2 regions of the Shimia sp. R11_0 genome follow, and region 1 is predicted to be linked to the other one. Evidence: riboswitches for the same ligand, from Rfam matches in the RefSeq annotation. Region 1 holds a riboswitch; the other holds the start of a gene.
The links. A riboswitch is a leader RNA that binds a small molecule or an ion and turns the genes downstream of it on or off. The one in region 1 is predicted to bind cobalamin.
Positions count from the first base shown of each region.

Region 1 (3,707 bases):
CATGGACTTACCAACATTGGAGCCAGTGCCTTGAATCATAAGCGCTTTGCTCATGTCACACCTGCTTGGGCAAAAACGCTTCCACCGCCGCCGAGGCGATGACCAGCACATTGCCATCATCTGGATTGGTCACATTCATCCCACCAAACACGGCCTTCACTTCGGCCCGGCCGCGCGGCAGTTTTTCCACAAGCGCGGCGCAATCCACTTGCTCTGGCGCTTGCACGCCCACGGTCACCTGCACCCGCATCTCTTTGGGATCCTTGCCCAAAGCCGCAAACAGCGGAATCGACGAATGCCGAATGGCATCCTCAATCGCCCGCGCAGCCGCTTTTGTGTAGTCTTGGCCGTATTGGTCGTTGCCCATGCCCATTTCGATGATGAAACGCTGCTCGCTCATGCCACATCCTCCACATCAAGCGCCACGGAAATGGCGACATTGGCCATCACGGTCGGATTGCCGCCATCCGTGCGCGGCACATCCAGCCCACCTTTCACCGCCTTTACAGTGACTTGGCCATAAGGAAAGATCGCCGCGATCACCTCTGTGTCGAGCTGTTCCGGCTGCTGCACCGCGACCTCAACAGTGATGATCATCTCCGATTTGTCTTTGCCAAACAGCTCTGCGAGGTTGATCGAATTGTGCCACAACGCATCTTTCACCGCGCGACTTGCCGCCTCGGTATAATCCTGACGGCGCAGCGAAGTCCCCATGCCAAATTCGGTCAGAAGGCGTTTTATCATTCTGATTTTCCTTTAAAAGTTGACCGTAAATACACTGCCACAGCAACAAGCACGATCAGACATTCCACCTTAAACGTCCAATGAGCCATGAAGGATTTTATCCAATGACCCTGCGTCGCCTGCACCGTCACAAGCGTCGTCGCTCCCTCAAAAAACGGCCAGCCCCAGCTTACCTTACCAGCAATACTATCAAGCATCAGATGGAACAGTGCGCCACACCCCACCGCGATCAGAAACGGGCGCCGGAGTAGAAGCCCAAACAAGAGCAAACCCGCCCAAAGTATCGGCCTGTGGGTCAGGTAGTCGTGATGATGTGTGCTTTGGCTATCCACAAAAAAGAACCAGAGCATGTCAAAATCCGGCGCGATACTGCCCAGCAAAATGCCCCAGAAAACCGCTTTTGACGCGCCAGCACCCTGCGCTCCCTTGGCCGCAAGATATCCTGCGGGGAGATGCGCGATCAGCACTGCTAGAACTCCACCCCCGCCTGCGCTTTGATGCCATCGCGGAAGGGGTGTTTCAGCAAAGTCATCTCGGTGACCAGATCAGCGGCCTCAATCAGCTCCGGCTTGGCGTTGCGCCCGGTCAAAAGAACGTGAGTCATCGCAGGCTTTTCACTCAGTAGAAAATCCACAACATCATCGATGTTCAGATAATCATTGCGCAGCGCGATGTTGATTTCATCCAGCATCACGAAGCGGTTCTTGGGATCTCGGATCAGCTCTTTGGCCAGCTCCCAGCCGGCCTCTGCTTTGGCAATATCACGCTCGCGATCTTGCGTCTCCCAGGTAAAACCTTCCCCTGACACATGAAATTTGACTTCTTCAGGGAAATGCTCTTCCAGAAAGGCCCGTTCGCCAGTAGCCATCGCGCCTTTGATGAACTGCACCACGGCCACAGGCATGTCATGGGCGATACAGCGCATGATCATGCCAAATCCCGAAGAGCTTTTGCCTTTTCCGGGTCCCGTGTGCACGATGATCAAGCCTTTTTCTTCGGTCTTGGTGGCCATCATACGGTCTCGTGCCGCTTTGATTTTTGCCATCTTGGCCTTGTGACGCTCGTTCTGATCCGTGTTTTCAGACATGCTGCCTCTCCGTTCGCGCTTGACACAGCCGCGATCATTGCCCATTCGGAATGTCGCTGGTTTCTGCTCGTTTTGAGCAGGTGAAAAGGGAATGTGAAACGGGCCTGACGTCAAGGCCCAAAGCGCAGCCGCCCCCGCGACCGTGACCGGAAAGGTCCGCCACAGCCACTGGAGCACTCCGGGAAGGCCGGCGGCCCGTCAGGGCATGTCCCTGAAATCCGCAAGCCGGGAGACCTGCCAGCGGAAATGACATGAACCGGACGGGGTGTTTCGGTGTCGGGCTCTGAAGAAAGGTGTCCCGTGTGCCCCCGTTCCTGAAAAGGGACTGATGACCATGGCTGATGCAACCGCTCCAGTCGAACTGCTTGTCTGCACCACCTGCCGTGCGGGACAGCCGACAGATGTGGAAGGGCCGCGCCCCGGCACACAACTGTTTGAGGCTTTGGGAACAAGTGAGCTGCCGGACAATGTGACATTGCGCGGCGTTGAATGTTTTTCCAACTGCAATCAAGGCTGCTCCATCACTCTGCGCGGTGGCGCGGATCGCTGGACCTATATCTACGGCAACTTTACCGGCGCAGAGGATGTGGCGCTTGTCGCAGAAGGCGTGACGAAATACGCAGCCACCGCTGACGGTCTCGTACCTTGGCGCGAACGCTCCACACACTTCCGCAAAAACTGCATTGCACGCATTCCCCCACTGGAGACCACCTAAATGAGCTCGCTTGAGAAACTTCCCGTCACCGTCATCACCGGCTTTCTTGGGTCTGGTAAAACCACGCTTGTGCGGGAGTTGATGCAAAACCCGCAGGGCAAGCGCCTTGCCGTCATCGTCAATGAATTTGGCGATGTTGGTGTCGACGGAGAGATCCTGAAATCCTGCGCCATCCCGGATTGCCCTGCTGAAAACATTCTGGAACTGGCCAATGGGTGCATCTGCTGCACCGTGGCGGATGATTTCATTCCGACCATCGAAGCCCTGATGGCACTGGAGCCGCGCCCAGAGCATATTCTGATCGAGACCTCTGGTCTGGCGCTGCCCAAACCCCTGCTCAAAGCTTTTGACTGGCCCGATATCCGCTCCAAAATCACCGTGGACGGTGTGATTGCGCTGGCCGATGCTGAAGCGGTTGCAGATGGTCGGTTTGCAAGCAATGTCGCCGCGGTGGATGCTCAGCGTGAGGCAGATGAAGGTCTGGACCACGAAACGCCCCTGTCTGAAGTGTTTCAGGATCAGATCAACTGCGCTGACATCGTGCTTTTGACCAAACCGGATCTTGCTGGCCCGGAAGGCACGGCCAAGGCGAAAGACATCGTTTTGAAAGCCGCGCCGCGCACCCTGCCTGTGGTGGAAGTGGCAGAAGGCGTGGTGGATCCACGCGTGATTCTGGGATTGGAAGCAGCCGCGGAGGATGACATCGACGCGCGCCCGTCACACCACGAAGACCATCATCACCATCACGACCATGACCATGAGCACGACGATGAGCATCACCATCATGATCACGACCACGATCATGACGCGTTCAACAGCATTGTCGTGGATGTACCTGAGCAGTCTGATCCGGCCACATTTGCCGCCAAAATCGAAAAAATGGCCAAAGATCAGAATATCTTGCGTGTGAAAGGCTATGCGGCGGTTGCCGGCAAACCCATGCGCCTGCTGGTACAGGCGGTTGGCGCACGTGTACGGCATCAGTATGATCGTCCTTGGAAACCAGAGGAAGGTCGTCAGGGGCGCATGGTCGTGATTGCGGAACAGGGTGACGTAAATGTCGAAGCGATCCGCGCAGCTCTGATAGACTAAACCGCCATGCATGTAGTCTTTCGCGAAAGCCATGGCCTTGATGAGGCCGACACCCCGATGGATCTGGGT
Region 1 is NZ_JAGHQY010000008.1:63,095-66,801, reverse strand. Features, by position in the region: gene J7382_RS15880 (cobyric acid synthase) at 1-54, opposite strand, end outside; gene J7382_RS15875 (Lin0512 family protein) at 56-400, opposite strand; gene J7382_RS15870 (Lin0512 family protein) at 397-744, opposite strand; gene J7382_RS15865 (metal-dependent hydrolase) at 741-1,211, opposite strand; gene cobO (cob(I)yrinic acid a,c-diamide adenosyltransferase) at 1,214-1,831, opposite strand; cobalamin riboswitch at 1,872-2,088, shown strand; gene J7382_RS15855 (DUF1636 domain-containing protein) at 2,166-2,546, shown strand; gene cobW (cobalamin biosynthesis protein CobW) at 2,547-3,638, shown strand; gene cobN (cobaltochelatase subunit CobN) at 3,645-3,707, shown strand, end outside.

Region 2 (3,707 bases), on a different contig from region 1:
CGCCAATGATCCTCTTCATTGGTCAGGTCGCAAGCGATCAACGGGATCGCGAAGCCTTCCAAGAGGTCGACTACCGCGCCATGTTTGGTCCCTTGGCCAAATGGGTGGCCGAAATTGACCGTGTGGATCGCATCCCCGAATATGTCGCACGCGCCTATCGCACCGCCATGTCCGGTCGTCCTGGCCCGGTTGTGCTCGCCCTCCCCGAAGACATGCTGTCATCTCCCTGTGACGCCGCCGTTGCGCCTGCAGCAACGCTCCCTTCTGCCAAAGCCCATGACGACGACGTCGATCAGGTTCTGTCTCTGATGCAAGCCGCGCAGAATCCTCTGGTGCTGCTGGGCGGCGGCCGCTGGACACCAGAGGCCGCACAGGCCGTCGGCACGCTTGCCGAAAAACTGGATCTGCCCGTGGCCGCAACCTTCCGCTGTCAGGACTATCTGGACAATCGCCACCCCAACTACGTGGGCGATGTGGGCATTGGCATCAATCCCCAACTCGCCGAGCGTGTACGTAATGCAGATTATATCTTCTGCCTTGGCGCACGTCTGGGCGAAATGACCACAAGCGGCTACACACTACTGTCCGCCCCAACCCCGACGCAGAAACTTGTGCATGTGCATGCTGATGCCAATGAACTGGGGCGGGTTTATCATCCCACCCATGCCGTCACCGCCGATGCCGGCGTGTTTGCGGCCCAGCTTGCCGCCCGCGTCGCCGATCAGCCTGCTGTCGCGCCCAGCGCCCGTGTGACCCAGGCCCGCGCCGATTACGAAGCCTGGCAACAACCGGTGGAGACCCCCGGTGCGCTCAAGATGGAAAATGTCATCCAGCACCTCAACGAGGTGCTACCCGATGATGCCATTCTCACCAATGGCGCGGGCAATTACGCCGCATGGCTCCATCGCTACTATCGCTATCGCGATTTCGGCACCCAGCTAGCGCCGACGTGCGGCTCAATGGGCTACGGTCTGCCCGCCGCTGTTGCGGCCAAGTTGGAACGCCCAGAGCAGGAAGTCATCTGCCTTGCTGGCGATGGCTGTTTTCAGATGACCATGCAGGAATTTGGTGTGGCCTGCGAACAGGACGCCAATCTGATCGTGCTGATCTCCAACAACGGCATGTATGGCACCATTCGCCTGCACCAGCAGAAGAAGTTCCCCAAACGGCCCAGCGGCACCACTGTGTTCAACCCCAACTTTGCACAGCTGGCCCAAAGCTACGGTGCCTTTGGCGCGGTTGCAGAAACAGACGCCGAATTCCGCGATGCGCTGGCACAAGCGCGCGCGGCCAACAGCCCCGCCATCATCGAGCTGCGCATTGATCCCAAGGCACTCGGTCCGATGGCCCAGCTCGAAGAGCTTGACAACTGAATGAAACAACTGTGCGGGGCGGCGTGAATTGTCTTAACGCCGCCCCGCAGTTTTTTCGGGCAAAACAACGCACCTGCGCGATACTGACGGGAAACCGACGCAATACCGACGTGCCATTTGGACCGTGAGAAAAGTTAAAACAGCCCCAGATGTGGCGCGGCGCCCCCGACCGGGGCAGCGCATTACACCATCCGACGCCGCGCTTTTGCCCCACCACGACGCCTGCGCTCGGGCATATCCAAAGACAGAACCTGCAGAGGATTCCGAAGCGACTCCCGCAGCAGCGCACAGAACGCCTGCACCGCCGGATCAGTATCTTCAAAAGCTTCCGCCATCTCCAAAGCCCGCTCCGCTTCTTTCGGATAGCCGACATTCCGAGGCAGTCCAGCCAACCACTGCAAATAGCCCAAAGTCCCGAGCTCTTCCGCTCGTCTTGGGGATTCTGTACGTGTTTGCAACGTATTAAGTGTGCTTTCCAACAGCATAGCGCCCTCCGCGCCTGCGGCGTGCCATAAAGAACAGCGATGTCATCGGCCCAGTTGGATCCATCACGATGTCTCTGCTGCCCAAGGCACCCCGCCTGGGTTTGAGTGACTGCGACGCGGGAACCGCGCCGGAGATGGCAGGTCTCCTGACTTACGGGTCATCACGCTCTTGAACCTTCCCAGGCAGAGGCCCAGTGGTATTTTTCAAGTACGCTCACCGCTTACAGTTGCGGGGGCAGTCGTGGCCTTGAGCTCTCGCTCGCACCACGTTCCCTTTTCAGCCACTCCCAAAAGCGGCACCATCAAAGCCCTTCTGCCACGCCATCTCTAACAGGTCCAGAAAAACTCTTTGCACCTGCAGAATTTCCGCAAACCCCACCCAGACCCACTAACGCAAACACCTGATGCATATTGATATTTTACATCAAACAAGATCTTTTCCGCGCGTAGCTTCACAAGATCAAACAGAGGGCGAGCGGCGCTCCAAACCATCGTCTGAGAGCCGTGAGTCGGCACAAAACAACCGCCGACTCACACTGATTTTGATCGAACCCTAGGTGCCAAAAAGGTCCGTCGCTCCATTATCAGACAGGCGCAGATTGCAAAGAGTCTGCTCATTGGCGCGCATGCGATCCGCAATCAGAGCCTCAGCTTCTTTCAAGCGCAAATCGATATAATCCGGATCATTCAATACGTTGCGCGTACAGCCTGGATCTTTCTTTCGATCAAACAGAAGATCAGGCGCATTGGGGCATCGCACTTGCAAAGCCTCCGCACCAAGGCGTGCAAGCAAGTGAGAGCCCCGAGCATAGTCGCGCGGCTCGACGCCCTCAGGTGCAGGCCAGTTGGACCGGAAATCAAACTCCCAGAACACAGCCTCCCGTGGTGGCGCACCCGCATTCTGCAATTGAGGCATCAGACTGCGTCCATCCAGTGAATTGCTGGGCTCAACGCCCCACAACTCAAGCAAGGTAGGCATCAGATCAATAGCCGACGTCAACCCTTCACAGACCTGGCCAGCTGGCGCACCTGGAAGCCGCATAACCAACGGAATATGCTGGCTTTCCGGGAAAAATCCACCCTTACCCAAAAGTCCATGATCTCCCATCATCTCACCATGATCAGAGGTTAAGATGACAAGCGTATTGTCCCAAACACCCAGCTCTTTCAGACGGTCCATCAAACGGCCGATTTGTGCATCCACCTCGGAGATCAAGCCATAATAGACCGCCCGAATGCGCCTGAAATCTGCTTCCGTCAACTCGTCCAGCGCCGCTTCTGCGCCCGGGACATAGTCAGAGACCCGAGTGTTGCGTTTCAAGAGCGAAATCACTGGATGCTTGGCCAATTCCTCTTCCTGCTCCGCAAACCCTGGCCCCTCTTCTGGCGCATACATCGTGTTATAAGGCGCAGGCGCTCCGAATGGGGGATGTGGATGGATCAGAGACAAATGCGCAAACCATGGCTGATCAGACGGCTGCTCCTCTACCCACTCAATCAAACGCCCTGTCAAATACGCTGTTTGACTATGTTCCGCCGCAAAGCCAGTCGGCGCGGTAGAAATGCGCTCACCTTCTTGCTCCGCCAGCTGGTAGGGCGTTTCAGTCACCTCAGGGCCATAACCCAGTGATTTTAGCCAGCGTCGCCAAGGCGCAGCATTGCCGATAAGCTCCTGCTCCACTTCGAATCCGGGCAGAATGCCTTCATAGGTTTTCAAGGCAGGATCTTCTGGCGCATGGCTGCGCGGATCCGCAGAAATATCAGTGTATCCAAAAAGAGTTGGTCGATAACCAGCCCGTCGCGCCGCGCGTGCCATATTGTCAAAACGATGCGCCAAAGGGGAGCCATT
Region 2 is NZ_JAGHQY010000004.1:365,042-368,748, forward strand. Features, by position in the region: gene J7382_RS11030 (thiamine pyrophosphate-binding protein) at 1-1,373, shown strand, start outside; gene J7382_RS11035 (hypothetical protein) at 1,556-1,858, opposite strand; cobalamin riboswitch at 1,977-2,177, opposite strand; gene J7382_RS11040 (sulfatase-like hydrolase/transferase) at 2,412-3,707, opposite strand, start outside.
Region 2: another riboswitch for cobalamin. It lies ahead of J7382_RS11035 (hypothetical protein); the one in region 1 lies ahead of J7382_RS15855 (DUF1636 domain-containing protein).